Regions from separate parts of the Ruegeria sp. HKCCE3926 genome, predicted to be linked through region 1. Evidence: riboswitches for the same ligand, from Rfam matches in the RefSeq annotation. Region 1 holds a riboswitch; each other region holds the start of a gene.

Region 1 (7,439 bases):
TTTGCTCACAAAACAAAAAAGAGCCACTCACTTTAAGGCGCTTTGAATCGTAAAATGAACCTGAAGCAGCTCTCGGAAGTTCTGGGCCTTTCGCAAACTACGGTCAGCCGGGCGCTGAACGGGTACCCCGAAGTGAGCGAGGACACACGTGCGCGCGTTCAAGCCGCGGCACGCAAACACGGGTACCGGCCGAACAGTCGCGCCAAAGGGCTTGCGACCGGACGATCGATGGTGATCGGCCACGTCATTCCCAGCTCGTCCCGGCATGAAATGGTCAACCCGATCTTCGGAGATTTCGTCGCCGGCGCCGCAAAGAAATACGCTGAACATGGCTATGACATGATGTTCACCAATGCCGACGACACTTCGATTGAAGAAGCGTATCGGAGTCTTTTTAAGCGCGGCGCGGTGGACGGAGTCGTGCTGCAAGGCCCTAAAGTAAACGAACCACGGATCGAAGTCCTGACCCGCATGGGCGTCCCATTCATCGTGCACGGACGCTCGACCGGCGTCGACGCTCAGTATGACTGGATCGACGTGAACAACAAAAGTTCGTTCATGCGCGCCACGCGCTTTCTGATTGACCTTGGCCATCGCCGTATCGCTCTGATCAACGGTCTGGAAGATATGGATTTTGCCCAACGCCGCCGCGACGGATATCTTGAGGCGCTTGGTCAGGCCGGGCTTGCGCCCGATGCAAATCTGATGCGCAGCGCTGAAATGACAGAGGTTTACGGCCATCACGAAACGCAGAACATGTTGCGCCTCGATTCCCCTCCGACCGCTATTTTGTGTTCATCGATGATCTCTGCCATCGGCGTACGGCGTGCGCTGTCCGAAAACGGGCTTGAGATGGGTACGGATGTGTCAGTGATCGCCCATGACGACGACCTGTCCTATTTGAAGAACGGGCAGGATGTTCCGATTTTCACGGCAACACGCTCATCCGTCCGTCAGGCGGGTGAAATGGCGGCTGACATGTTGATCCAGCGCATCAAATCCCCGAATGATCCCGTCAAAACCAGGCTGCTGGAGGCCGAGCTGGTCGTTGGTAGGTCAACCGGCCCTGCACCCAACAGGGTGCAACCATGAAATACGCACGCGCTGACTTTCCCAAAGATTTTCTCTTTGGTGTTGCCACTTCTGCGTACCAGATTGAAGGCCACGCACAGGGCGGGGCGGGGCGAACTCATTGGGATACCTTTGCGGCGTCGCCAGGCAACGTGGTGCGCGGGGAAAACGGAGACGTCGCATGCGATCACCTGAACCGGTTCGAGCAGGATTTCGATCTGGTGCGCGAGGCCGGGTTTGACTGTTATCGTTTTTCAACCAGCTGGGCACGCGTACTGCCCGACGGGCGTGGTCAGGTCAATCAGGCAGGGTTGGATTATTATGACCGATTGGCGGACGCCCTGCTGGAGCGCGGTATCCGCCCCTGTGTGACGCTTTATCATTGGGAATTGCCGTCAGCGCTTGCGGATCAGGGGGGATGGTGCAATCGCGACATCGCGGATTGGTTCGCGGATTATACACAGGTCATCATGGGTCGGATCGGAGACCGGATGTTCAGTGCCGCGCCGATCAACGAACCCTGGTGCGTCAGTTGGCTGAGCCATTTTGAAGGCCACCATGCGCCCGGTCTGCGCGATATCCGCGCCGCGGCCCGGGCGATGCATCACGTTTTGTTGGCCCACGGGCGGGCCATTCAGACCATGCGCAGTCTTGGGATGAGCAATCTGGGTGCCGTGTTCAACCTCGAATGGTCCGAGCCCGCGGATGACAGCGCAGATGCGCGGCTTGCGGCAGATCGCTACGATGCGATCTACAACCGGTTCTTCCTTGGCGGTGTTTTCAACAAGGAATATCCCCAAATAGCCCTGGAGGGGTTGGAGCCGCACTTGCCCAAGGGCTGGCAGAACGACTTTGAAACCATCGGCACACAAGTCGATTGGTGCGGGTTGAACTACTATACCCGAAAGTTGATAGCCCCGGCGGACACCGCTTGGCCCAGCCTGCAAGAGGTTACCGGACCGTTACCCAAAACGCAGATGGGATGGGAAATCGATCCCTCTGCCCTAACCCACTTTCTTGTCAGAGCAAGGAAAGACTATACGGGCGCCCTGCCAATCTATATCACCGAAAACGGTATGGCGAGTGAGGAGCGCGTGCAGGACGATGATCGTATCGATTATCTCGACAAGCACCTTGCGGCCGTACTGGACGCTTTGGCACAAGGTGTTCCGGTGGATGGCTATTTTGTCTGGTCGCTGCTGGACAATTATGAATGGGCCTTCGGGTACGAGAAGAGGTTTGGACTGGTGGACGTGGATTTCGAAACACTTGCGAGAACGCCCAAAGCGTCTTTCATGGCGCTGAAATCCGCCCTGTCCGGGGGTCAGAGTGTCTCTCAGCCGTTAGCGCAACCATTCGGTGCCGTGCATGAGCATTGGAACCTGGTTGCGGATATCGGCGGTACGAACACACGTCTGGGCGTTGTTACGAACGGAGAATTGGCAGATCTTCGGAAACACCCGACGGGGACATTGGAAGATCTGCTCGAGGCGTTCCATGACCTCAGGGACGAGATCGGAACCAACCCACAGGCCGTCGTAGCAGCCGGAGCCGGGCCGGTCAGGGACGGAACGATTCAGTTGACCAACGCGAACCTGGATCTTTCGGAAACCGAGCTGACGAAAGCAACAGGAGCAGAGCGCACTTTTGTCATAAATGATTTCACCGCTGCGGCGTGGTCAGTGGCCGAGGTGACTCGGTCGGATGTTGCGGTCTTGCAGGGTCAGGCGACGCCGCCCGCAGGCACACGGCTGGTTGTAGGGCCCGGAACCGGGCTTGGCGTTGGTGCTTTGCTTTTTTCCGAAGGCAGGTATCACACGGTCTCCGGCGAAGGCGGGCACGTGGGCCTGTACCCGCGCCATCGCGACGAAGTTGATATCTTTGAGGCGGCACGTCGCATCGCACCGGGCTGTTTCTTTGGCGACAGCCTGGCGCTTGAAGCAGAAATGTTCCTGAGCGGAACCGGCCTGCCGATCCTGTATCAGGCGGTTGAATTGGCAGCCGGTCAGGCGCGGACTCAGGCGCGCTCTGCAAAGGACATTCTGAACGATGCCCGCAACGGCACCGATCTGGTCGCCGAAAAAGCAGCGCAGATTTTTACCACCCATCTGGGTGCTTTGATGGGTGATCTGGCGGTCACCTTGATGCCAGAGGGAGGCGTTTTCCTCGTCGGCGGCGTTGCCGAGAAAAACCGCTGGCTATTCAGCGACAACTTCAAGGATGCGTTCAACGGCGGCGGCCGCTTCAGCGATTTGCGCCGTTCCCTGAACCTTTACGTGTCTGAACAGGCAGAGTTCGGGATCATCGGCGCAAACAACTTCTGCAAGAACGCGCTGAGACAGCAACCAGACTGACCGAATTCTCTGTACCAAGAAGGACCAAGACATGATCCTGTGCTGTGGTGAAGCGCTGATAGATATGATTTCAGAACCGACCGCATCGGGCGCAATTGGTTTTGTGCCACATACTGGTGGTGCAGTTCTGAACACAGCCGTCGCGATGGGACGTCTGGGTGTTCCGGTTGGGATGCTGACAGGTTTGTCATCGGACATGTTCGGCCAGCAACTGATCGATGCGCTGAAAGCGAGCCATGTGGACACGACACATGTCATCATCTCGGACCGCCCTACCACGCTTGCCTTTGTGCAGCTCTCGGATAAACACGCGTCTTACAGCTTTGTTGATGAAAACACCGCAGGCCGGATGTTGCTGCCCGAGGACATGCCAGATCAGCTTCCCGCTGTCTCTGCCCTGTATCTCGGCGGAATCAGCCTTGCGTGTGAACCTTGCGCAGATGCATATGCCGCCCTTCTGGACCGCCACGGTTCCGACCGTGCGGTGATGCTGGACCCGAATATTCGCCCGGATTTCATCAAGGATCAAACCCGGTTTCGGACGCGTTTGAACCGCATGATCTCGCGTGCGGATATCGTAAAGGTTTCAGACGAGGACCTGGATTGGATCATTCCGGGCGCTGAATCCGAAGCCGCAAAAGCGTCTGTGCTGTTGCAGGCGGGTCCTTCCGTTGTCATCGTCACGCGCGGCAGTGACGGGGCGCACGGTTACCTGGCGGATGGTTCCGAAGTTTCGGTTCCCGTGAAACCCGTTGAAGTGGTCGATACGATCGGCGCAGGTGACACGTTCAACGCCGGCGTTCTGACCGAGCTCAGCCGCGCAGGGCATCTGACCAAGTCAGGTCTGCGCGGATTGACGGTTGAAAGCCTGCAAGCAGCCATGGAACTGGGCGCTGACGTGGCGGCCGTGACCGTTTCCCGAGCCGGGGCAGAACCCCCCTGGGCGCACGAACTTTGATCTGTGGGACGGCATGATGAAACGATCCGAAATCAACCGTATCAAGACCCGGGCACAGGCGTTCATTCAGTCCTTCGGTGCCGTGTTGCCACCCTTTGCGGATTGGTCGCCCGAGAAAATGCGCAGCCCTCTGGCCGAAACGATCCGCAGCCGCGGGCTGGGATGGGACATTACCGATTACGCCCAGGGCCGTTTTGATGAACTTGGACTGTTTCTATTCACTTTGCGCAATGGTGAGGCGAAGGATCTGAAATCCGGGCGCGGGATGCTCTATGCGGAAAAACTGTTGATCTCGAGAGAAAATCAGCTTTCTCCGATGCACCGGCATATCATCAAGGCAGAAGACATCATCAACCGGGGCGGCGGCGATCTCGTTCTGGAAATCCATGCGTCAGATCCAAACGGTGGCGTCGACCGCGACAACCCGGTGACGGTCCCAAGCGATGCCTGCCCTGTAACCTTGCAACCCGAAGAGCACTTGCGGCTGAAGCCGGGGCAAAGCGTAACTCTGATGCCCGGCATCTGGCACGCTTTCTGGGCCGAGCGCGGCGATTGCCTTATTGGCGAGGTATCGACCGTGAATGACGACCGTACGGACAATGTGTTTGAAAAGCCAATCCCACGGTTTTCAAAGGTTGAGGAAGATACCGAACCGGATTTTCTTCTTGTATCAGACTATTGACACCGTTCGGTCCGGGCTGGCGCACCAGGATCGCTGGCTCAACCGTTGCAATTCCGTCCACCACCCTTTCGCCTGCCGCTTGACAAGTCAGGCGTAGCCGGACTAGCTGAGCGGGATGGTTCCGTAAGGGATGAAAATGGGAACACGGTGCGGCGCTGGAATGTGCCAAGTCCGTGACTGCCCCCGCAACTGTAAGCGGTGAGCGACGCCACTTCACCACTGACCCAAAAGGGTTGGGAAGGTCGGCCAAGCAACGACCCGCAAGTCAGGAGACCTGCCATCACACTATGAACCAACCCGAGGCGGGGCGTCTCGGAAGGAGGCTTGATGGCGCGTTTGCGTAATATCCGGGTATGTGCCCTCTGTCTGCATCTGGCAAACGACGGAGAAGGCAATGACCTGCTATTCTGATCACTACGTTCTGATCTGTTCAACATGTCAGGGGACGATGTCTGCCGAAGCCGCGCAAGACGCGCTGGATGCCCGGTTGCCTGACGGTTTTGAAACCCGAATGGTGGCCTGCATGGCAGGTTGTGAACGGGCCATGACCGTCGGATTTCAGGCCCCGGGCAAAGCGCAGTACCTGTTTGGCGATATCACGACATCCCGCGATCTGTCTGCCTTGGTCGAATTTGCGATCCAGTTCGGCGACAGCGACGACGGCTGGACCAGTGCCTCGGACCGCCCCCCTGCCCTTTTCGCAAAGACCTTATCGCGAATTCCCGCGTTGCCTTTCGGGGGGTCATCATGAGTTTTCTGATTGCAGAGAATTTGGAATACTACGCGCTCAATGGCGACATCCTGTTGCAGGATGTGTCCTTTCGTCTGGAAGAAGGATCAATTCTGGCAATCGCCGGGCCGAACGGCGCCGGCAAAACCACTCTGCTGAAACTGCTGTGCGGGATTGAACGGATTGCGTTGGGCGATGTTTGGATAGAAGGACAAAGCCTTCGGACCCTGTCCGCCCGCCAACGTGCCCGCTCCATTGCTGTGGTCGGGCAGCAGGAAATGCCCGACGGGCGGATGCGCCTGCAAGACTACGTTGCGCTGGGGCAAATCCCGATTCAGGGCGAACGTTCGGTGACTCAGCACAGGGCTGATCTTGAACGGGTGCTGACGACGACCGAGCTGTTGCATTTTGCCAACAAAACGATGGGTCAACTGTCCGGCGGAGAACGTCAGCGCGCGCACATCGCGCGCGCGCTGGCCCAGAACCCGTCCTTGCTGTTTCTGGACGAGCCAACCAACCATCTGGACCCCGATGCCAAGGGGCACATGCTGTCTCTGGTCGCTGATCTGGGGGTAACGGTCGTCATGATCGTCCATGATCTGGTCATGATCCCGGAATTCGCCACCCATGTGGCGTTGATGAAAGCCACGCGCCTGACGGGGTTCGGGCCTGTTGGCGAAGTTCTGACCCCAGACCGGGTAAGTGAGACATTCGGCGTGGATTATCTGTGCTTTCAGCACGAAGGCCGCATGATCCCCGCACTGGACATCCGAAAACGGAAATTGTCATAATAACAGGAGCTTACATATGATGCAGAAACTCTGGCCGGTGGTTGTCTTCGCTGGCTTCGCAGGTGGCGTGGCAGCGGAAGCCGTCACCGTGGACAATTGCGGCGAACCGCTGGTTTTTGACTCGGCGCCGGAACGTCTGGTCGTGCATGATATGAACATGGCGGATATGGCCTTTGCACTCGGCCTTCAGGACAAGATCGTGGGACTTACCGGGATTTCGGGCTGGTACAAAACCAGCCCTGACTTTGATGCTCAGCGCGGCGACATCCCAGAGCTTGCCCCCAAGTACCCGACGATTGAAAACCTTGTGGCCGTCGAACCTGATCTGTTTTTTGCCGGTTGGTACTATGGCATGAAACCCGGCGGAGATGTCACGCCCGACACGCTGGAACCCTTTGGTATCAAGACCATGATCCTGACCGAAAGCTGCGTGCATCTGGACGAGGATCGCCCCGAATCCAGCATGAACCTGTTGTTTGATGACGTTCTGCGCCTGGGCAAGGTCATGCAGGTCGAAGACAAGGCCGAGGCGCTGGTTGCCGGCTGGAAGGACAAGTTGTCCGCCATTCAAGCAAAAACAGCCGATCTGGAAAAGCCGCGGGTATTCCTGTTGGACGGACCGGCCGATGCTCCGTTTACCGCCGGCAAGTTCGCCATTCCCGATGCGATGATCGCAGCCGCTGGCGGTGAGAACGCAACTCATGATCTGGATACCAGCTGGGGCCGCACGTCGTGGGAAGCTGTGGCAGCGGCTAACCCGGAATTTCTGGTGCTGCTCGACTATCAGTCCGGCAACGGCGCAGAGGACACTTTCCAGTTCCTCAAGGATCACCCGGTGATGTCACAAACGGAC
Region 2 (7,439 bases), on a different contig from region 1:
ATCGCCGTACTTACCTTCACCGCGAACATAGACGTGCCTGTGTGTTTGTTCATCATACCTTTTGTCTTCTGGAATGGCGCTCCACCATTGTTTGTATGGCGGCGGTAAATCGTGCGTGTCTTCGAATAAGTAGAGAGTTTCAGCGGCAATAGGCGAGGCGAAAGCACCAACAATTGCAAAATACGCTAAGTGTTTCATCGTGTTTGATAATCCGTGGAATTAACAGAAAGAAACTCATCCAATAACTGTACAGCTGTCAAGCTAGTTACCGCGATACTTGAGCGTGCATCGTGCGTTGCGCTGGCACCGCCTAGCGCAAAGGCCTCGCGAAAAAAGAACCGGTAAGTTAGAGCTACAGTTCCTTCCGCGCCCTGAGCGCCGCCGTAATCGTCCCGTCGTCCAGATAATCCAGTTCGCCTCCAATCGGAACACCCTGCGCCAGTGAGGTCAGGCGGACCTGCCCCTCGAGCTGATCGGCGATGTAGTGGGCGGTGGTCTGGCCATCGACGGTTGCGTTCAGGGCCAGAATGACTTCGGAAATCCCTTCGGCCATCACCCGATCCTTGAGTCGGGGAATGCGCAGTTGGTCCGGGCCGACCCCATCCAAAGCCGACAGCGTGCCGCCCAGAACGTGATAGCGACCCTTGAAAACTGCAGCGCGTTCCATCGCCCAGAGGTCGGCGACGTCTTCGACCACGCACAGCTCTCCGGTCGCGCGATCCGCGCTATCGCAGATGTCGCAGATATCGGTGGTGCCGACATTGCCGCAGTTCAGGCATTCGCGGGCGGTGGCGGCCACTTGTTGCATCGCGTCCGAGAGGGGCGTCAGCAGCAGGGCGCGTTTGCGGATCAGGTGCAGAACCGCGCGGCGGGCCGAGCGCGGGCCCAGGCCCGGCAGTTTGGCCATCAGGTCGATCAGGTTGTCGATGTCGCTGTTCGAACTCATGGCCAATCCTGCATTGCGCCAGAGGGAGCCTCCGGCGGGAGTATTTGGGAAAAGATGAAGCTCAGAACGGCAGCTTGATGTCTTTGGGCAGGCCCATGCTTTCGGTCAGCTTGGCCATTTCAGCCTGCGAACGTTCGGTTGCCTTGGTCTGCGCATCCTTGATGGCGGCCAGGATCAGGTCTTCGACCACTTCCTTGTCATCGCCGTTGAAGATGGAAGGGTCGATATCCAGACCTTTGAGTTCACCCTTGGCCGTCGCCGTTGCCTTGACCAGGCCTGCACCGGATTCGCCGACAACCATCATGTTGTTCAGCTCTTCCTGCATTTCGGTCATCTTGGTTTGCAGGTCCTGCGCGGATTTCATCATCTTGGCCATGTCGCCCAGACCGCCAAGCCCGCCGAGTCCTTTCAGCATAGTATTCTCCTGTGTCTCCGTTTGCGCTCTAGATACGGGCAGCAGCGACATGGCACAAGGGTTCTCCCGCCGGTCGGAGGCTCATCCGTTCCGGTCGGCATGTTGATCAGCGCAGGCGTCAGCAGGAACGTGCTAACCATCTGCGACACCATATTTGCCAGCAGGCCCGACAAGCGCAGATCGTCCTTGGCGCGCATATGGTCTGCTGCCGAGACTGATTGCACGGAACACAGAAAATCTGGGCGGGGTTCGAATGGCTACGCAGTATCCGGATCAGAATTGTCACGGGCCGCCTTCCGCTGGCCGGTGTCGCAACAAACGATCTGAGACATGCGGGCGGATGTGTTCGATCGAAACCTCGGTCAGCTTCGTTTGAACCAGGGGATGACGGGCGGCGAGGTCAGTCTTCCTCGAACGGGTCCCACTCGTCTTCCACCTCGGGAAGCGCTTCGGTCTCGACCTTGGCGGCGCGTTGCTCCGGCGTTTCGATCCTAGTGATTTTCGCCTTTGGGAATTGCGCCAGTACCGCCTGCACCAAAGGATGTTGTTCGGCCTCGGATTTCAGTGCGAGCTCGGCCTCATCCCGTATTTCTGCAATCGTGGGGGCTTCTCCGTCCGAGACGATCGAGACAGCCCACCGATTTCCTGTCCAGCGTTGCAAGGCAGTGCCCAGTCGTGGCGCCAGATCCGCCGGTGCCTGGGTGGCGGGTGTGAATTCGATTCGTCCGGGTTGATAGGAGACGAGGCGCACGCCGTTTTCCACCTCGACCAGCAACTTTACGTCGCGATTGGTCCGGATCAGTTCCACCACGTGGTCGAAGGTCGGGTAATGGGCAAGGGCCGTCTGGGCATCCTGCGCCAGGGCTGCAACCGGTGCGCCACCGGAACCGCGAGGGGACGGCGCGTAGGCAGGTGGATGGGTCGCGCCAGCCGGCGCCGGACCGGCGCCCGGTCGGGATATCGAAACGCCGCCATTGGGCCCGCCCGGCGGCGGTGGCGGGGTATCTTGCAACCGTTTGATCAGCTCTTCGGGGCTGGGCAAATCCGCCACATGGGTCAGGCGAATAACGGCCATTTCAGCGGCCATCATGGCGTTGGGCGCAGCCGAGACTTCCTCGAGCGCCTTCAGCAGCATTTGCCACATCCGGGTCAGAACCCGCATCGGCAGAGCCTCGGCCATGTGTTGGCCCCGGGTCCGTTCGTCCGGAGAAACCGTCGGATCCTGCGCCGCGTCAGGCGTGATCTTCACGACGGACACCCAATGCGTGATCTCGGCCAGATCGCGCAGCACCGCCAGCGGGTCTGCGCCTTCGGCGTATTGGCCGCTCAACTCGGTAAGTGCTCCGGCGGCATCGCCGCGCAGGATCATATCCATAAGGTCCAGAACCCGGCCACGGTCTGCCAGTCCAAGCATTGCACGGACCTGATCGGCGGTCGTCTCGCCAGCCCCATGCGAAATCGCCTGATCCAGCAACGAGGTCGCATCCCGGGCCGATCCTTCCGCTGCTCGGGTGATCAGCGCCAGCGCGTCTTCGGCGATCTGGGCGTTTTCCGCTTCGGCGATCTTGCGCAGCAGGCCAATCATGTCTTCGGGTTCGATCCGGCGCAGGTCGAAACGCTGGCAGCGGGACAGCACAGTGACAGGGACTTTGCGGATTTCAGTGGTTGCGAAGATGAACTTCACATGCGCGGGCGGTTCTTCCAACGTCTTGAGCAGCGCGTTGAACGCACTGGTCGAGAGCATATGAACCTCGTCGATGATATAAATCTTGTAACGCGCGCTGGCGGCGCGATAGCGGACACTGTCAATGATCTCGCGGATGTCGTTGACGCCCGTACGGCTGGCGGCGTCCATCTCCATCACGTCGACATGGCGGCCTTCCATGATGGCGACACAATGTTCACACTGACCGCAGGGTTCGGTCGTGGGGCCACCGGTTCCGTCGGGTCCGATGCAGTTCATCCCCTTGGCGATGATCCTTGCGGTCGTGGTTTTGCCGGTGCCGCGAATACCGGTCATGATGAAGGCCTGCGCGATCCGGTCGGCCGCGAACGCGTTTTTCAGGGTGCGCACCATGGCATCCTGACCCACCAGATCGGCAAAGGTTTCCGGGCGATATTTGCGGGCGAGAACCTGATAGGCGGGGCTGGAGCTGTCTGTCATGTCTTCTCGTTGGGATTCGGTGCTTGGGCACAGCGTAGTGGCCACCGTTGCCCGCGTCCACAGCGGGGCGCGATGATTTTTGATTTAGAAACGAGTCGCTTTCGCACTAAACTGCATCAGCGGATTTAATGGCTCATTTTTGTATAGAGTTCTTTGGGGAGGACAGGATTCATGTCGCAGTTGGTGATCTACGCCCTGCAAGTCGGTGGCGGAACGCTGGCGCTGACCTCGATGCCCGGACGCGGCGGAGATTACTCCAGCGATCTGGATATGATCGCAGCCTGGCAGCCTGGGCTTGTTGTTTCGATGACGACGGATGTCGAAATGCTTCAGGACGGGGCGCAGGAATTTGGCAGCGATATTCAAAGCCGCGCCAGCCGTTGGGTTCACCTGCCGATCGAAGATTTCGGAGCGCCGACAAAAGCGATTGATGACGCGTGGCCGTCCGTCAGCGCCGCGGCCCGGCACGCGCTGTCCGGCGGAGGTCGCGTATTGGTACACTGCCGCGGGGGCTGTGGCAGGTCAGGTATGATTGTCCTGCGGCTGATGGTCGAATGCGGCGAAGGCGCGGACACGGCGCTGCAACGATTGCGGGCGGTGCGCCCTTGCGCCGTCGAAACGGATGCGCAACTGGCCTGGGCCTCTCGGCGTGCCCAGGCACAGGTCAGTCTGGATTCAGATTGAAATCTGCGCGGGCGCGCAAGCAGGTTTTCGAGGCCGGATCGTAGAAACTTCGATCATCGCGCAGGGTGGGGTTTTCACGACGCCGGATGGCATCGCACTGAACGTGTTTCCGAAGATCAGGTCGGCATAGCCGTTCAGCGGCTCAATCGTGGTTTCGGGCTGCGTCCCGCAAAAGACACGAATGCGGTCTGATTGCGCGCGGAAAATTGCATGACATCCTTCGCTGCAATGTGACAGCTCGCTGCTGCCCTCAATCTCGAAATCGTCACTTGTGGCCGAGGTCGCCTGGGCCATGGCTTCGGATATCGAGCGCGCCAGCCGCGCCAAAGCGGGACAGGTTTTGCCCGTCCGCTGACATACTGTTGCACTGAATTCATGTGTCTTTGTCTTCCAGATCATCCTGCGCCCTCCGCGCTTGGTGGACAGGATATTTGGGACAGGTGGGACAGCGTGATGCCGTCAGGACCTGCCCGGACACCCCGCCCGAGTTTCGGTTTCGTTTCCGATGGCAGGTCTCCTGACTTGCGGGTCATCGCTTTGCCGACCTTCCCAGCCTTTGGGCCAGTGGTGTTTCGGCATCGCTTACCGCTTACAGTTGCGGGGGCAGTCGCGGATTTGGTTGTTGCCTGCATGACCAGACATTACCGCACCGTGTTCCCTTTTCATTCCGACCCCTTGTGGAGGCCGGAAACCATCACACAACCGCTAGCGTTTGAGCACGCATCGAGTCAAGCCGATCTTTTGACCGGACGCTTGGTCATGCTGGATACGGTGTTGGTTCATGCATAGTGTCGAGGGCGTTGAGGTTCGGAAACCGGATTTACCAAGCGCAAAGCCAGAGATCATGTTGGACACAGAGCAAACGGTAATGACCGAAGAATTTCGCTTTCCGTCCGGGCAGAAAACACTGTCTGCCCGGTTGTACAGCCCGCTGTCTTCGCCCGAAATCGTCGTCGTGCTGAACAGTGCAACGGGTGTGCCGCGCGATTATTACCGTCATTTCGCACGATGGCTTGCTGCCGAGCGGGGTATGGCCTGCCTGACCTATGACTATCGCGATTACGGGCATTCCTTGACCGGCCGCCTGAAAGATTCGCGTGCGACCATGGCGGATTGGGCCTTGATCGACATGCCCGCGGCACGGGCAGAAATGCGCAGACGGTTTCCCGATTCGCAGCATTGGACCATCGGCCATTCGATCGGCGCGATGTTGGGGCCTGTGCAGCCGGATATCGATCTGATTGATCGCATGATCTGTGTGTGTTCGGGGCTGGTAACCCTAAGCGACCATCCATGGCCCTATCGTGGTTTGGCAGGATTGTTCTGGTATGGTCATGCCCCGCTTTTGGCCCGAGCCCTTGGCTACCTTCCCGGAAAGGCGATCGGGTTCGGCTCGGATCTGCCGGCATCGGTCTATTGGCAGTGGCGCAAATGGTGTACGGCGCCTTTGAACTATGTGCCTGAAATCGGGCATGAGTTACCTGCGGCGCAGTGGAAGGATTCTGGAACGCCCGTGGATCTGTTCACCTTCGAGGACGACCAGATGGTGCCGCCGGAAGCGGTTTGGCGGCTTGCGGATCTTTACGGCCCCGATGCCAACCGCCACCTGCTGAGCCCTGCCGATTTCGGGTTGCCTGAGGTTGGTCATATCGGAGCATTTGCCCGGCGCAATGCAGCGGTTTGGCCGCGACTGATCGCTTGATCAGACGCGGCGCAGGACGGGCCGGGCACCGTCCAACGATCACCGGTTGCGAAGTTTCTTTTCCTTCATGACGCCACGGACCATCTTGCCGAACGCTTTGTCCCGCGCCCGGGACTGCGCGACGGTTTCAGAATTGCGCTGATCTTCGCGCCGAAGCTTGCGCCACCGGTCCAATCGAGCCGGATCAAGCGTGCCGTGGCTTATTGCCTTTTGCACGGCACATCCGGGCTCGGAGCTGTGCTGGCAATCCGAAAAACGGCAGTCCCGGCTCAACTCGGCAAGGTCCGAGAAAACGTCGTCGATCCCGTCCCGAGCGTCCAGCAGGCGCAACGCGCGCATTCCGGGTGTATCGATCAACCAGCCACCGTTGCGCATCCGGTGCAATGCGCGTGCGGTCGTCGTGTGCCGGCCCCGCGCGTCATCCTCGCGAATGTCCGAGGTGGCGAGATCCTGATCGGTCATGGTATTGGCAAGTGTCGTCTTGCCAACGCCCGACGATCCAACCAGCGCTCCGGTCTGGCTTTTGGGGCACCAGGACAGAACCTTTTCAACCTCTGCCGGGTCCAGCGCGTTGATCGCCAGAACCGTCAGGAACGGATCCAGAGATTGCACCTGCCCCGAGAAACTGTCGGGGTCCGCCGATTTGTCGGCCTTCGTCAGAACAACGACCGGGTAACACCCGGCCTGATGCGCGAGCGCCAGATATCGTTCCAGCCGGGGCAGTTTGAAATCGGCATTGCACGAGCTGACGATGAACAGCACATCGACATTGGCTGCGATCAGTTGCGTCGCGGCGCCTGTACCCGCGGCGCGTCGGTGCAGCAGGCTGCGCCGGTCGAGCAAATGGCGCACGCGTTTGTCGTCATCGGCGAGAACCCAATCGCCAACAGCATAGCTGCCGGTCGTTTGATCGGGGGTCAGTAACGGGACTTCGCCGTCAGGGTTAAGCCCTATCAGGCGGTCCCGATGAACGGAAGTGATGCGAAAAGGCGTGCAGGAAGGATAAGCCGCGTGTTGCGCGGCAAAGTGAGAGGACCATCCCAGGTCCGAAAGTGCAAGAAACATTGGTTTGCCTGTCGTCAGAAACAGCACTCCCGACGGATGGCGATCGCTCATCCCCGGGTCATGTGTTCAGGCAGTCAGTCGATACCGTGAGGTCAGAACCGTGCTGCCCGAAGGATCTTTGCTACAATCATAAAGCCCTCCTGCGGCCAAGGTTCGTAAAGTGAGAGGTTGGACATCGACCCAAGCGGGGCTCGTTGTGGCTGCTTCCTTCCGGACCTGACCAGGTTGGCGAGGCGCTCGCCCGCGCCAACCTCTCGACTCTGGATATAGGGAAGGCTTCGGCAAAAGACAACCCGTCAGAGCGTCAGCCGAATGCGAGCAAAACCGTTTTCGTCAGGTTCCAGAATCTTGGGGGCAAACCTGTTCAATTCGTCAACATACTTCAAAGCACCGGGACCGGTCCGAAGAATGGTCGTCACCCCCGATTTCGGCATCAGAGAGAACGGGTAAGGTTGCCGGGCCA
Region 3 (7,439 bases), on a different contig from region 1:
GATCAAAACGGTGGCGCAGGTCACGGAAGCTCAAACCAGACGCCACAAGGTAGTGCATCTGTTAAAAACTTCTAATCGGATTGATCCACTTGTGCCTACCCTGCGTATCTTCTTGTAAACTGTCACATAAAGAGGCTGGAATGTTCGACGAACCCCGGGGTGTACGGAAGAAAATCGCGATTGTAGGTGCAGGCATTTCGGGTCTTTCCGCCGCTTACTATCTTTCAAAAAACAACGACGTGACAGTCTATGAGGCCGAGCCTCGGCTTGGTGGCCATGCCCGCACGGTGATGGCCGGAAAGAACGGGGATCAACCGGTCGATACGGGCTTTATCGTCTTCAACTATGCGACATATCCCTACCTGACCCGGCTGTTTGATGAGCTCGGCGTGCCCGTGATCGAAAGCGAGATGAGCTTTGGCGCGACAATCGACAATGGCCGCATTGAATACGGGCTGAACAATCTGCGCACACTGACCGCTCAAAAGCGCAATCTGGCGCGTCCGGCTTACTATAAGATGATCGCTGATATTCTGCGGTTTGGCAAAGAAGCCCCCGGAGCCGCCAAGGACGATGACACCACGATTGGCGAATTGGTGGACCAGCTGCGGCTGGGTCACTGGTTCCGGCACAATTATCTGATGCCGATGTGCGGTGCCATCTGGTCCACGCCGGTCGAGTTCGTGGATCAGTTCCCCGCACGCTCTTTGGTACAGTTTTTCCGCAATCACGCTTTGCTGGCAAGTGGTCGCGCAAACCAGCATCAATGGTACACGGTCAAAGGCGGCAGCATAGAGTATGTCCGCCGGATCGACGCAGCCCTTCGTGCGCGGGGGGCAGAAATACGTCTGGCCAGCCCCGTTCAGAATATATCCCGTGACGAGATGGGCATCACCATCCACAGCCAGGGCGCCGTGGATCAGTTCGATGAAATCATCCTGGCCACCCATTCGGACCAGTCGCTTGCCATTTTAGGTGATGGCGCGACCCCCGCGGAAGCCGATGCATTGGGCGCAATCCGCTATCAGCCCAATACGGCCATATTGCATTGTGACCCAAATCAGATGCCAAAGCGGCGCGCCTGTTGGTCAAGCTGGACCTATCGATCGCAAGCCGGAGACGTGGGGGTAACCTACTGGATGAACCGGCTTCAGAACATTCCGGACAGTGACCCGCTGTTTGTAACGCTGAACGCTTCATCAGAAATTCCCGCGGAAAAGATCTATGACAAAGTCGAGTTTGCCCATCCGGTCTTCGACAAGGCCGCGCTGAAGGCGCAAGGGCAAATCCGCGAGATGCAGGGACAGAACCGAACCTGGTTTGCCGGTGCTTACAACCGGCACGGATTTCACGAAGACGGGATAGCCAGCGCGATGCATGTCGTTGCTCGAATAAATGGTGCCCCGCAAACCATCGGAGCTGACAATGGCATTCTTGGGAAAGACCCGGCCCTATCTGTTGCCGCTGAATAAGGCGATATGGCGCACAGCGTTTCTTGCACTTTCCTTGCTGATCCCCAATGGGCTGATCGCATCGCCGGTCACGGAAGAACTGAACGGTGCCCAACTGCGCGGAACCGCGACGTTCCGGTATCTGGGTTTGCCGATCTATGACGCCAAACTCTATACGCCCAAAGGTGCGCCGTTCAGTTGGAGCGAAGATATCGCCCTGCAACTGACCTATCGCAAGAACATCAAGAAGAAAGCGTTGGTCAATTCGACGCTTGACGAGATGGACCGCATTGGCCGTTCAGCACCGGTTCGCGACCAACTGAACCGGTGCTTCAAAGCCGTGGCAAAAGGGGACAGCTATCTGGCGGTTTCTGATGGTCCCGACAAGGTCAGTTTCTGGTTGAACGGGCAAAAGACGTGCACCATGGCGCATCCGGGCATCAAGCGCAGTTTCATGTCTGTATTCCTGGGAGACAACACGCGGTCCGCGTCCTTCACGCGCAGGCTACAGGGGCGGTGATGCTCTATCCCCGGGTCAGTCTCTATGCGCTGATGCTCGCTGCGGCGGGTATCCCGCTTTATATCCACTTGCCGCGCTTTACAGCCGTGAACCTGGGTATTGGCCTTGGGGTCATTGGTACGGTGCTGCTGGTGATCCGTTTGGTGGATCTGGTGCAGGATCCGCTGATCGGTTGGGCAATCGACCGATGGCCCGGCGGCCAGCTTGCATTTGCCGCGATGGCGGCTTTGGGGCTGGCGATCGGGTTTCCCCTGCTTTTCAATCTGCCGCAGGGTGCCAGCGTGCCGGAACTGGTCGCGATCCTTATCTTGCTGTTCTCGGCATACAGCCTGGGAACCATCCTTCTGTATGGTCGCAGCGCAACTCTGGCGAAGCGAACCGATCCGAAAGAGCTGATGACACTGGCCGCCTATCGTGAAGGCGGGCAGTTGACCGGGGTGGTCATCGCAGCCAGCGCTCCGGCCCTGTTGGTTGCTTTCGGGGCACACTCCCAAGGCTACCCCGCATTCGGCGCGTTTCTTGGGCTGCTGTCCGTTCTGACCCTGATACTGACGATCCCGATCTGGCGACGCAGACCGATCACCGGATCAGGCCTGTCCTTTGCGGGTCTGGGTCAGGCCGGTGGCTTGCGCCTTCTTGCGCTGGCTTTGGTCAACAGCCTCCCGGTTGCCATAACCTCCACCCTGTTTCTGTTTTTTGTGGAAGACCGGCTGCAACTGCCGGGCAAGGCGGGTCCTTTGTTGATCCTGTTCTTCCTGAGCGCAGGCGCGAGCGTTCCGCTCTGGGCAAAGCTCAGTAACAAAATTGGCCCGAAACAGACTCTGATTATCGCCATGCCGCTCTCGATCGCCGGCTTTATCGGCGCTGCCACACTGAGTTCAGGAAACCTTGCGGGTTTTGCAATGATCTGTCTCGCCTCGGGCGCGGCGTTGGGCGCGGATATGGTCGTGTTGCCTGCGATGTTCTCGATCGTGCTTACCCGGGCCGGGCTGAACGCATCAGCCGCGTTTGGCATCTGGTCCTTCGCTGGCAAACTGGGCCTCGCCCTGGCTGCCTTTTTCACTCTGCCGCTGCTGGAACGCAGCGGTTTCACCCCCGGTCAAACCAATTCAGCACAGGCTCTGGATACACTCAATCTTGCCTATGCGGTGCTGCCCTGCATCCTGAAAGTCGGAGCGTTCGGGATGGTGTTGACCCTGCCCACCGAGGTCACAAGCAAATGAACGCTTTCAGCATCATCCTTCTGGTCCTTCTGACCGCCGTCTTCATCCGTGCAAGGCTGCTGAGCTTTCGCGCGCAATCGCCGTCCGATTACAGTGGCACCGGGCCAAATTTTTCGCTGAAAAAACACCTGAACGGAGAGATCTTGTCCGAAGGCCTGATCTATGGCCCCAACGGCAAAATGTCGAACAGCTTTGTCGCGCGCATGTCCGGCGAATGGCAAGGCAACTCGGGCACGCTGACCGAGTACTTCACCTATTCCAACGGAAAACAGATGACCCGCAAATGGTACCTGACGCTGGGAACTGGCAACACATTCACGGCAATGGCGGATGATATCGTGGGCGAAGGTCGGGGCATCATCTCGGGGTCCGCGGTAAAACTGACCTATCGTATCATTCTGCCAGATGACGCTGGTGGACACACACTGGATGTCACCGATTGGATGTACCTGACAGAAACCGGCGTCATCATGAATCGGTCCGAGATGCGCAAGTTTGGCGTCAAGGTCGCGGAACTGATCGCCACAATGCGTCCAAGCCCCAGATCGAAACCGATGCATCCAAGTGGGTCAAACGGGTATGACGCGACTTCGGAAGGGAAGCCGTTGCAATGATCACCTTTCGCTCTTTCATCGCCTGCATTGCCATCGCAAGCCTTGCAATTCTGGCGGCCTGCTCCAGCAAACCGAAGGTACCAAAAACGTTTCTGTCGGACCGACAGTTGAACCTGGAAGAGTTTTTTGAGGGTAAAACAGTGGCCTACGGTCAGTTTCAGGATGTTCTGGGAAATATCCCCCGCAGATTCACGGTTGATATCGACGGAACATGGGACGGCGAAACCCTGACCCTGGTCGAAGACTTCGTCTACGACGATGGCGCGACGGAACAACGCATCTGGACATTGACCAAAACCGGAGAGGATACGTGGACCGGTACGGCGCCTGGCGTGCTGGGCACCGCCAGCGGGATTGAACGCGGGGATACGTTCAACTGGAAATACAAGATCGACCTGCCGATCAAGGACGGGACCATGCGTGTCAAATTCGACGACTGGATGTGGCTGCTGGATGACGACCGTCTGCTGAACCGCGCGTATGTCTCACGCTATGGCGTCCGTCTGGGTGAAGTCATCCTGTTCTTCGAGAAGAAATAGGGCCGTCAGGCCCGGTTTCATCACAAAAGTCAGTAGAAAATAAACTCGTCCACCAATGCTGTCGTCGATCCCTTGACCTCACCGGCCGTGTTTGCCCTTGGCCCGTCCGAGGCTGCGCCCTCGGCGCGTTCGCCGCCCTCGACCTTCAAGCGCGCGCGTTCTATCTGCCCCCAGAGGAAAAACAGACCATCCCGTTTTCCCATGAGGCGCGAAGGAACTGTTGTCCGCAAAACACCTGTTTTCGGTTTTGGCATCTGCTCTCTTACTGCCTCCGGTGTTTTCCACCATTTTCGGAAAACGTAATGGTTTTTCCCGAAAAAGACAATTTTTTATGGACAAAATGAGGTTTTCTACCGTCCGTTGACAGGATGGACTGACAACTCTCGCATGACGGATATTCGCCTTCTTCACCTGCCTCATGGCAAGCCAGCACTATCCCAAACGGATCAACTTCACCCAAAAGGGTTTGCTGCAAACCTCCTTCACTTGGCCTGACTCTCTCTTTTCCAGCCATGCTCAGGCGACGTGCAGCGTTTCGTTTCTGAGCAGAGCAGCCGGGCCTTCGCTGTCACGGCTGGGGGACAATTTGACGGCGCGGATGTCAGACGTGGCCGCATCCATCGCAAAGCCCACTGGCCCCTGCAGAACGCCGTGCTGGCGGGCTTGCCATGCCCCTGTGCCAAGGACCGTGATCCCGGCGCCGTCCACTCAGCCGGAAAATTTCCATGTCTGTTTTGAAACCGGAAATGTCGCAAGCATTTCAGCGCCCAAGCAGGTAGAAAGTAGGCTGCCATCGTGAGGTGCCGCTGTTTGATTCTCAGACCGCGGAGAATTGGGAAGCCGGTGGAATTCCGGCGCTGCCCCCGCAACGGTAAGGAAGGTCAGGTTCGACAATCAACCACTGGGACGAGGATCCCGGGAAGGTGTCGCAACCGGGTGCAAGCCCCTTTCAAGTCCGGAAACCAGCCTTGCAGATATGTCAAACCGCGGGTGGCGGTGGGGGCACGGGTTTCGGACGTGGTCCTCGCGCGCCTCCGGACGGTTCCTCCCTGTCATCTGCCCAAGCAATGCCGCGGGGCGCGGCAGGAGAGCCAGAAGTGAACAATGTCCAAAACCTGTTGGCGCGTCGAATCCCGGGCTATGCTCTGGAACGGGCCTTTTACACCGACCCCGAGATCTTTCAGACCGACCTGGAAACCATCCACTATCGCGAATGGCTCTTTGCCATTCCGGCCTGTGAACTGGTGAAAGCCGGCGACTATGTAACGTACAACGTGGGTGCCTATCGCGTGATCATCGTGCGCGGCGCCGACAACCAGATCCGGGCGTTTCACAACACCTGCCGCCATCGCGGCTCGATCATATGCAAGGCGGCAAAAGGCAACGCGCCGAAGCTGGTTTGCCCGTATCACCAATGGACCTACGAGCTTGACGGCTCTTTGCTGTGGGCCCGCGACATGGGGCCGGAGTTTGATCCCAGACAGCATGGTTTGAAGACGGTTCATTGCCGCGAGCTTGCCGGGTTGGTCTATATCTGTCTGGCGGATGTCGCCCCGGATTTTGACACGTTTGCCAATATCGCGCGCCCGTATCTTGAGCCGCATGATCTTGCGAATGCCAAGGTCGCATTCGAAAGCTCGATCATCGAGAACGGCAACTGGAAACTGGTCTGGGAAAACAATCGCGAGTGCTATCACTGCGGCGGCAACCACCCTGCGCTGTGCCGGACCTTCCCTGATGATCCGAGCGTGACGGGGATCGAAGGCGGTGAAACCCCAGCCTATATGCAAGCCCATTTCGACAGGTGCCAGTCAGCGGGTATGCCATCGCAGTTCTATCTGCACGAGGACGGCCAATTCCGTCTGGCGCGGATGCCGCTGAAAGAAGGCGCCGAGAGCTATACGATGGACAGGAAATCCGCCGTGCGCCGCTGGTTGGGCCGGTCGCCCTTTGCGGATGCGGGATCGCTTTTGAAGTTCCACTATCCGACCACGTGGAACCACTTTCTTGCCGATCACTCGATTGTTTTCCGTGTTACGCCGATCAGCCCGACAGAGACCGAGGTCACGACCAAATGGCTGGTCAACAAGGATGCGGTTGAAGGCGTTGACTACGACGTGAAACGCCTGACCGAAGTCTGGGTCGCCACGAATGACGAAGACCGTCAGGTGGTCGAGGACAACCAGCAGGGCATCAACAGCCCGGCCTATGTGCCCGGCCCGTATTCAGCCATTCAGGAATCCGGCGTACTGCAATTCGTGGATTGGTATTGCAGCACAGTGTCGGCCCGCCTGACCCCTGACTACATGGCGGCGGAGTAAGTCTGATGAAAGATCTGGACACGCTTTCATCAGCCGTTTGGCAGGATGGAGAGATGCTGGAATGTGTCTCGGTCGTGCCCGAGATGCCGAACACCGCCAGCTTTTCGTTCCGAGCCCCCTCGGGGGCGCAGTTCGCCTATCACCCCGGTCAGTTCCTGACGCTCGAGATTCCGGCGCCCGGCCAGCCCGGGGGAGTCGTGTATCGCACCTACACGATCTCATCGTCGCCATCGCGGCCGCGGTCGATCACCATCACCGCCAAAGCGCAACCCGACAGTATCGGCACGCGCTGGATGCTGGACAATCTTCAACCCGGCATGCGGCTCAAGGCCATTGGGCCTGCGGGCCTGTTCACCAACGCACTGAGCGATGCGCGCAAGTTCCTGTTTATCTCGGCTGGCTCAGGCATCACACCGATGATGTCAATGACCACCTGCATGTGGGACGAAGGCCGCGATCTGGACGTTGTCTTCATCAACTGCGCCAAGCGGCCATCCGAGATCATCTTCCGCCAGCGCTTGGAACAGATGGCCAGCCGCACGGATGGTTTGGACCTGAAGTTCGTGGTGGAAGAGCCGGACCGCTACCGCCCATGGACGGGATATCAGGGGCAGTTCAACCAATTGATGCTGGGCCTGATGGCGCCGGATTACCTTGAGCGCGAAGTCTATTGCTGCGGTCCCGAGCCCTTCATGCAAGCGGTGCGCGACGCGCTGGCCGGTCTTGGTTTTGATATGGACAACTATTATCAGGAAAGCTTCGGCGCGCCGG
Region 4 (7,439 bases), on a different contig from region 1:
CGCCTTCCGCCATTGCACTGCCAGCCATGGCAGTAACCCCGAGCGCAGCAGCACCCGCAAGTCTTGCAAGTTTCATCGATTATCCTCCCAGTTTTTCCTGTGCCGTACAGGGCACGAGGGCGATCAGGCAAAAACCCTGATCTCATAAGAAACAATCACAAGATTCGAAATTTGAGTCAATAAATAAATCACTCTTATTTATTATTGACAGGGCGGGCGGGCTTTCTCATTCTTCAGCAGGAAAGGGGTGGTCGTGCCGGAAAATTCATCTCGGAAAAATTCGATTGGCCTGCACGGGTCAGAGGTGCGCGGAACCAATCAAAGCGGGATGCGGGCCCGGAACGAACGGCTGGTGTTGTCGCTTGTCCGGCGTCATCAGGCTCTTGCTAAGTCCGAGATTGCGCGCATGACCGGACTGTCGGCGCAAACCGTTTCCGTCATCATGCGGCTGCTTGAGAAGGACGGTTTGCTTTTGCGCGGTGAGCCGGTCCGCGGGAAAGTCGGGCAACCTTCCGTTCCCATGCGCCTCAACCCGGATGGTGCGTTTTTCTTTGGGCTCAAGGTCGGGCGCCGCAGTACCGAGCTGGTATTGACTGACTTTGTCGGAAATGTGCGGCAACGCGAGCGGCGAACCTATGACTATCCAACGCCAAAAGCCACTTTGGAGTTTTCTATACAGAGTCTGGGGAAAATGATGTCATCCATGTCGCCCGAGGCCAAAGGCAGGATTGCGGGTCTTGGAATTGCCATGCCGTTCTACCTGTGGGACTGGGCCCAGACCCTTCAGGTTCCTCAGGAAGAAATGGACCCGTGGCGCGTATCAGACCTGAAGGCTGACCTGGCTCGTCGCCTCGATATGCCGGTTTTTCTGCAAAATGACGCCACTGCGGCTTGTGGGGCGGAATTGGTATTCGGTCCGGCCGATGGACCAAGGGATTTCCTGTACTTCTATATCGGGTTTTTTATTGGCGGCGGTGTGGTTCTCAATGGTGCGATCTTTTCCGGGCGTGGAAACTCGGGCGCAATCGGCCCCCTGCCTGTACCGGATGGTGCGGGTGGTGTCAGACCGCTTATCGACGTGGCCAGCCTGTATGTTCTCGAGCGTGCAATCACCACAGCAGGGGTAACGTCGCATTCCATTTGGGAAACGACCCAGCGTTGGGATGTGCCAAAAATTCAACTGGAAAACTGGTTGAAACGGACGGCAAGCGGGATTGCTTATGCGATTGTCTCATCCTGTAGCCTGATAGATTTCGAATGCGTGAAGATTGACGGCTGGATGCCGCAGGACATCAAGGCGCGTTTGGTTGAAATGGTCGAAGACAAACTGTCCGAGCTGAACCTGACCGGTCTCGAGCACCCCGTGGTGCTGGCAGGGACCGTGGGCCCGGATGCACGCTCACTGGGCGCGGCAAGCCTGCCATTGTCGGAAAGGTATCTTTCAGAAGCTTAGATGTGAAATCACCCTGTTGCCTTGGATATTTCACAAACCGGTTCACTCTCGCAAACTGCCGAGCTCATAATTTTCGATGGCCGTAACACATTTTCGTTGACGGAAGGCTGAGTTGTCTGGCAAGCCGCTCGGCATGTCCGGTTCCGGGGCTTGCTCTGGAATCAATAGGGAATGCGGTGCGGGCTTAGGCCCAATTCCGCAACTGCACCCGCAACTGTAAGCGGCGAGCAGGGCTGAAACGCCACTGGGGTTTGCCCCGGGAAGGCCAGTCCAACGCTTTGACCCGCAAGTCAGGATACCTGCCGGACATGTGTCCTCATAAGGGGCACTCCTAATCGGCGACGGGATGTGCGTCGTACCAGGATGCCTGAAAGGGTGATTTGGCGTTGAATGTCCCGTAGTCAAAACGAATTTCGCGCCGGGATTGGCGCGACGGGACAAGGACGACTGTTCATGAAAACGCTGCTCAGCGCAGCCGTTGCCGCGGTGGCTCTTCCCGCCATCGCAGATGCGCATTTTCTTTTGGAATACACTACCGATACCATGATCCAGAAACCGGGCGATGTGCCGGTCAAGCTGATTTTCTGGCATCCGTTCGAGAACGGCCACGTCATGGATCTTGAAAAGCCGCAGGAATTCTATGTGATCCACAACGGTGAAAAGACCGATTTGCTGGACACGTTGGAACCTATCCGGTTCACCGGCGGGGAAAACGAGGGCGTGGCGTTCAAAGGCAGTGTCCCGGTCAAACGGTCGGGCGACTATGTGCTGGTGACGGTTCCTCAGCCTTATTACGAGGAATCCGAAGACATCTATATCCAACAGCTCACCAAAGCCTTCCTGAACCGCAACGAATTGCCGACCGACTGGATGAATCCCGTAGGTTTGCCGACCGAGATTATCCCGCTGAACAAGCCGACCAACATCATCGCGGGTTCGACTTTCACGGGCCGTGTGCTGGCTGATGGTCAGCCGGTTGCGGGGGTCGAAATCGAGATCGAGTACATGGCCGCCGAGCCCGACATGGAAAGTTCGGCCGCTTCTACACCGAAAGTCTCTCCGATGCCGGGTGGTGCGGTGGTCGCCATATCTGACGACAACGGGTATTTCTCGTTCGGCGTTCCAAATGCCGGTTACTGGGGTTTCGCAGCACTTGGTTCCGGTCCGGCAACCGAACATGAGGGCAAAGAACTCAGCCAGGATGCGGTCATCTGGATTCGCTCCTGGGATCTGGAGTAACCCAAGATGCACATCGTCGACGGAGCCCTTTCCAACCCGGTTGTAATTGGCGGCGCCATAGCCGCCGCGGGCGGGATCGCCATGGGTCTCAGGTCTCTGGATCTTGATCGCATCCCCACTGCGGGCGTGCTGTCAGCCAGTTTCTTCGTGGCATCGTTGATCCACGTACCCATTGGTCCGTCGTCGGTCCATCTGATCCTCAACGGCATGGCCGGGCTGCTGCTTGGTTGGGCCGCATTCCCGGCTTTGTTCGTCGGGCTTTTGCTACAGGCGGTCTTTTTCGGCTTTGGCGGGTTGACGGTGTTGGGGATCAACACCGTCAACATCGCCTTTCCAGCTGTGGTGGCCGGAATGTTGTTCGGTCGTCTGATCGCGCGTGGAACGCCTTTGCAAGGTGCGATTTGGGGGGGCGTCGGCGGCGCATTTGCCATTGCGGCGACAACCGGCATGGTCGCGTTTTCCCTGGCGCTGTCGGGGGATGAATTTCTGCCTGCCGCCAGGCTTGTTTTCTTCGCCCATATTCCTGTCATGGCCATTGAGGCGATTTTGACCGGGTTCGCCGTGTTGTTGGCACGCAAGGTCAAACCCGAGCTGTTTATAAGGGAAGCAGCCACATGAAGCATCTGGTTGTCATATTGGCCGTGTGCTGCGCACCTGTGCCTGCCCTGGCGCACAAGGTCCTAGCCGGCGTTTTCGAGTCGGAAGACGTCATCGAGGGCGAAATCGGCTTTTCCAACGGCGACATGGCAAGCGGCACCGAGGTCATTGTCACCGGCCCGGATGGGGCCGAGCTGGGTCGATCGGTCACGGATGCGGACGGTTTCTTTGTCTACACGCCGACCTCGGCCGTGGCGCACACTTTCTTTGCCGACCTTGGCGCCGGGCATGTGGCCGAAGTCACGATGCCTGCCGAAGATGTCGCGCGGATCATGGGCGTTGCTGTGGCAGAAAACGGTGACTCATCTTCGGCTGCTGTGACGCAGGCCAGCGGTTCGGCGGCGTCTCTCAGCGCCGAAGAACAGCAGGTTATCGCCAAGGCCATACGTGACGAATTGCGCCCGCTCAGGCGCGAGATTGCGGCCTATCGCGAACAGAATGACCTGCAAACCATCCTTGGCGGGATTGGGTACATCGTTGGTCTGTTTGGTCTGGGCTTTTACATGGCGGCCCGCCGCAAGCTGGCGTCCTGATGGCACACGTTCTGGGGCACAAGGAAAAAACACTGTCCGAAGCCGGTGACGGGCCAGAAGGTCTGATCAGCCTGCTGGATCCCCGGATGCGGATCGTCATGGCAGTTGTTTTTGCAGTCGTGACCGTTGCGCTGTCATCCCTCGGCGCGCTTTGCGCGGCGCTGACAGTGTCGCTTTCGCTTCTGATAGTTTCACGTCTGCCGCGGCGAAAGACGTTGAAGCGAATGGCCATGATGGATGGGTTCATCCTGTTCATGCTGGTCCTGTTGCCCTTTTCCATGCCCGGGGATCCGATGTTCACGCTTTGGGGATTCCCTGCAAGCTGGCAGGGTTTTTGGAAAGCGGTCGAGATTGCCTTGACCGCCAATGCCGTGATCCTGTCCCTGATGGTTTTGGTCGGGACGATGGAGCCGGTCACACTGGGCCACGCCCTGCATCGTCTGCGGTGCCCGGAAAAGCTGGTTTACCTGCTGATGTTCACGATCCGTTATATCGAGGTCTTGCGCGAAGAATACCTGCGGCTGCGGGCCGCCATGAAGGTACGTGGTTTTCGGCCAGCAACAAACTGGCACACATATCGCAGCTTTGGCTACCTTGTGGGTATGATGCTTGTGCGCGCGATCGAAAGATCGGAACGCATCCTGGCCGCGATGAAGTGCCGCGGGTTTTCCGGGCGTATGCCGTTGCTTCAGGAATTTGCCCTGACCCGCGCGGACATTGTGTTTGCGGCTGGTTTCAGCGGTCTCTGCCTGGGTCTGATCATTCTGGAATTCGCATGACACTGATCGCGCTTGAAGACATCTGTTTTTCCTACCCCGGCCAGCCACCCGTTCTGGACGGGGCAAGCCTGAGCCTGAGCGCGGGGCAGCGCCTGTCCCTGACAGGCCCGAACGGAGCGGGGAAATCGACGCTCCTGCGCATTTTGCTTGGGTTGCAGCGCCCGTGTTCGGGCACCGTCACCGTTTTTGGTCAGCAACGCGTGGAAGAGGTTGATTTCCATGAGGTCCGCCGCCGGGTGGGGCTTGTATTTCAGGATGCGGACGATCAGCTGTTCTGCCCGACCGTCGCCGAAGACGTCGCTTTTGGCCCGCTCAATCTGGGCAAGACCCGTGACGAGGCACTTGCCATCGTCGACAAAGTTCTGGGCGATCTGGACCTGATGCATCTGAAGAACCGCATTACCCACAAATTGTCAGGCGGTGAAAAACGGCTGGTGACCCTGGCGACGGTTCTGGCGATGGAACCCGAAGTGCTGTTGCTGGACGAACCGACGAATGCGTTGGATACAAAAAACGAAGCGCGCCTGCTGGAAATCCTGCGCGCGTTGCCACAGGCGATTTTGCTTGTCAGTCATTCGCCGGCGTTCCGCTTGGAACTGGCGCCCGATGAACTGGATCTTCGCGACGGGAAGCTGGTGCCGGTCTGACCTGTTCTCGTAGCAACCGGACATGGTGGTTTTAGATATGCAATCATACCGCCTGAGCCACGCCATGAAACGGAAAGCGAACCTTGTGCGTCGTCAGGCCTTGGCTATGTGCGCCTGCGGCTCATCAGCCCATATTTGACCGCCCATGCCCCAAAGGATCCACGTCTGCGCCTGTCCTGTTTCACAGGTTGCCTGGATTGCGCACCGCCTTTGCGGTTGAATTCGAACACGTCGATTATCCGCTCGGCGCAGCCACAGGCTTCGCCCATGCCGACTTTGGCGAAATAGAATTTCTCGAAACGTTCGGGGTTCTGCATGGCTGACCTCCTGAAGGCATTGAACCCCATGATGGGCGCATTGCCAAATCACTTTCCTGCGTTTCAGGCAGCCGTGCTATGGCGCGGCGAACTCGCTTCCAGTCCAGACATTGTCCAGTTGATTGAAGACCGGTGAAGTAATGAGCATTTCTGCGGAATATAGCAGTTGCAGCTCATCCGCAAACCGCGTGACGCCCGGCACAAGCCCGGTGATGTTGCGCCATTCCGCCCAGGTTCCGGGATTTGACAGACTGTTCGGATTGCCGGGATCAGCGGGCTGGTGCCACCCGGCGGCGTTCAGCAGTGGTGTGAGCGCAAAGCGCGCATCATTGCTGTCGACTTCGGTACAGGCAGCGGCATCGCATTCCCAACTTGTCCAGTTCGCCGCCGCGATGGTTCCGGCGATCGGTGCGGCGGCGTCGATGACCCGAACCATAACTTCGAACCCGCCACCAGCCGTCGGACGGCTGAGCGACAAAGGGTCTGTCGCCACGGCGTGCAAAGCCGCTGTTGGCGCCAGGCTGAGTGTACGACCGATCAGAGCCAGCTGCGCAGAGCCGTCTGTTGCGGGTGCAGACCCCGCAGCAGGCAGGATCCTGACAGGTGTCAAAATCGGAACCGCGCCACCGCGGATCGTGATTTCCTGCACCGCATTGTCAAATGCCGGAACAAAGTCGCTACGGATCGTATAGGTCAACGGGAAGCTGGGTTGTTGTGGCCCCGCAGGTCGGGCACCGTCACGTGTGACAAAGGACAACGGTGGAACGGCACCGGGCTGTGGCAGCGAAATCTGCGGCCCTGCTATGCCCAGCGCCGCCGCGATCATGCGCGCGCGCTGTTCGGCCTCTCCATACTCGCTGAGCAGATTGATATAGCCTCCGATCTCGGTGATGTTGCGCGGGGCAGGGATGCGGGATGGTGCAATGTCGCCAGCGATGGCCAGCCTGTGGGCTATAACCTCTCGGGCGCGCTGAATCGCCGGGGAATTGGTGGTTTCAAGAATATTGATGATGGCCTCGGCAAGGCTTTCATCGATGCCCGGTTCGGGGGTTGCATTTGTGCTGGTGTCAGTCATCGTCGTCCTCCGCTGGGGCGCTCAGGCCATTGAGGAAATCCAGTACGGATTGGCTGCCGGCCTTGGTTGCGCTGCCGTCATCCGCATCCGTATTGGCTTTGGTAAAGGCCCCGAAAAGCTTGGCCAGAAGCAACGTGTTGGAAGGATTGGCCAGAGCCGCAGCACCACCGGGGAAATCCTTGAACAGGTTTTGAACGAAACCGGCCCGGTTGCCATCCGGTTGCCCGCCAATCAGAGCGGAAACTCCCGAAGCGTTCTTGGCGATATCCTCAAACCCCTTGAGCTTTGCGGCATTGTCGGCAGCTGTCTTTTTCTTCTCGGCGGCTTGCTTTTTGGCTTCTTCCTCTTTGCGAGCCGCAGCGATCTCTTGCCCCTTGCCCGCAAGCTCAGTGGCCTTGCCGACAAGCTCTTTGGTCAGATCCGTCGCCGTGTCTATGGCTTTGTCCCGACCGGCGGCGACCGATTGCGTTTCAAGGGCCAGTTGCGCCTGCAACTCTTTCAGGCCCGTCAGATCGGTTCCCGCCCGTGCAAGATCAGGCGCGGCTTTGAGGATCTCGGCCAGTTGCGAAGTGGGCACGGCCTGGCCTGTACCAATGTTGCCACCGGCGATGGTGAGCGTGTTCGAAGGTTGATTGGCCGGCAGGTCTGATGGCGCACGGGCGCCAAAGATCGCATCGCTGTCCGCGGGCAGGACCGGCGTGTCGCCGACCGGGGGTGGCGTCGGGCTGTCCTGCCAGTT

The links. Region 1 has a riboswitch for cobalamin ahead of I9184_RS08895 (DUF1636 domain-containing protein). Riboswitches for the same ligand answer to the same signal wherever they lie in the genome.
Region 2: it holds a riboswitch for cobalamin, as region 1 does, so the genes downstream of both, I9184_RS19990 (hypothetical protein) here and I9184_RS08895 (DUF1636 domain-containing protein) in region 1, are expected to answer to the same signal.
Region 3: it holds a riboswitch for cobalamin, as region 1 does, so the genes downstream of both, I9184_RS16180 (aromatic ring-hydroxylating dioxygenase subunit alpha) here and I9184_RS08895 (DUF1636 domain-containing protein) in region 1, are expected to answer to the same signal.
Region 4: it holds a riboswitch for cobalamin, as region 1 does, so the genes downstream of both, I9184_RS20155 (DUF4198 domain-containing protein) here and I9184_RS08895 (DUF1636 domain-containing protein) in region 1, are expected to answer to the same signal.

What each region holds. Positions count from the first base shown of each region.
Region 1 is NZ_JAEDOU010000002.1:142,664-150,102, reverse strand. Features, by position in the region: gene I9184_RS08915 (substrate-binding domain-containing protein) at 55-1,092, shown strand; partial or broken gene I9184_RS20880 (GH1 family beta-glucosidase) at 1,089-2,390, shown strand; gene I9184_RS20875 (ROK family protein) at 2,367-3,425, shown strand; gene I9184_RS08905 (carbohydrate kinase) at 3,457-4,383, shown strand; gene I9184_RS08900 (D-lyxose/D-mannose family sugar isomerase) at 4,400-5,065, shown strand; cobalamin riboswitch at 5,165-5,362, shown strand; gene I9184_RS08895 (DUF1636 domain-containing protein) at 5,460-5,816, shown strand; gene I9184_RS08890 (ABC transporter ATP-binding protein) at 5,813-6,586, shown strand; gene I9184_RS08885 (ABC transporter substrate-binding protein) at 6,603-7,439, shown strand, end outside.
Region 2 is NZ_JAEDOU010000012.1:46,563-54,001, reverse strand. Features, by position in the region: gene I9184_RS20015 (hypothetical protein) at 1-198, opposite strand, end outside; gene recR (recombination mediator RecR) at 353-946, opposite strand; gene I9184_RS20005 (YbaB/EbfC family nucleoid-associated protein) at 1,008-1,361, opposite strand; gene I9184_RS20000 (DNA polymerase III subunit gamma/tau) at 1,762-3,558, opposite strand; gene I9184_RS19995 (dual specificity protein phosphatase family protein) at 3,697-4,209, shown strand; gene I9184_RS19990 (hypothetical protein) at 4,201-4,608, opposite strand; cobalamin riboswitch at 4,699-4,920, opposite strand; gene I9184_RS19985 (hypothetical protein) at 5,078-5,911, shown strand; gene rsgA (ribosome small subunit-dependent GTPase A) at 5,951-7,027, opposite strand; RNA gene ffs (signal recognition particle sRNA small type) at 7,135-7,233, opposite strand; gene I9184_RS19970 (bifunctional 2',3'-cyclic-nucleotide 2'-phosphodiesterase/3'-nucleotidase) at 7,273-7,439, opposite strand, start outside.
Region 3 is NZ_JAEDOU010000007.1:51,795-59,233, reverse strand. Features, by position in the region: gene I9184_RS16215 (FAD-dependent oxidoreductase) at 141-1,472, shown strand; gene I9184_RS16210 (chalcone isomerase family protein) at 1,426-1,971, shown strand; gene I9184_RS16205 (MFS transporter) at 1,971-3,194, shown strand; gene I9184_RS16200 (DUF3833 domain-containing protein) at 3,191-3,808, shown strand; gene I9184_RS16195 (DUF3833 family protein) at 3,805-4,347, shown strand; gene I9184_RS16190 (hypothetical protein) at 4,377-4,601, opposite strand; partial or broken gene I9184_RS16185 (IS5/IS1182 family transposase) at 4,903-5,055, opposite strand; cobalamin riboswitch at 5,129-5,333, shown strand; gene I9184_RS16180 (aromatic ring-hydroxylating dioxygenase subunit alpha) at 5,415-6,668, shown strand; gene I9184_RS16175 (hybrid-cluster NAD(P)-dependent oxidoreductase) at 6,674-7,439, shown strand, end outside.
Region 4 is NZ_JAEDOU010000013.1:18,961-26,399, forward strand. Features, by position in the region: gene I9184_RS20145 (sugar ABC transporter substrate-binding protein) at 1-76, opposite strand, end outside; gene I9184_RS20150 (ROK family transcriptional regulator) at 329-1,453, shown strand; cobalamin riboswitch at 1,575-1,775, shown strand; gene I9184_RS20155 (DUF4198 domain-containing protein) at 1,907-2,692, shown strand; gene cbiM (cobalt transporter CbiM) at 2,699-3,310, shown strand; gene I9184_RS20165 (cobalt ABC transporter permease) at 3,307-3,882, shown strand; gene cbiQ (cobalt ECF transporter T component CbiQ) at 3,882-4,661, shown strand; gene I9184_RS20175 (ABC transporter ATP-binding protein) at 4,658-5,308, shown strand; gene I9184_RS20180 (hypothetical protein) at 5,413-5,625, opposite strand; gene I9184_RS20185 (hypothetical protein) at 5,702-6,700, opposite strand; gene I9184_RS20190 (hypothetical protein) at 6,693-7,439, opposite strand, start outside.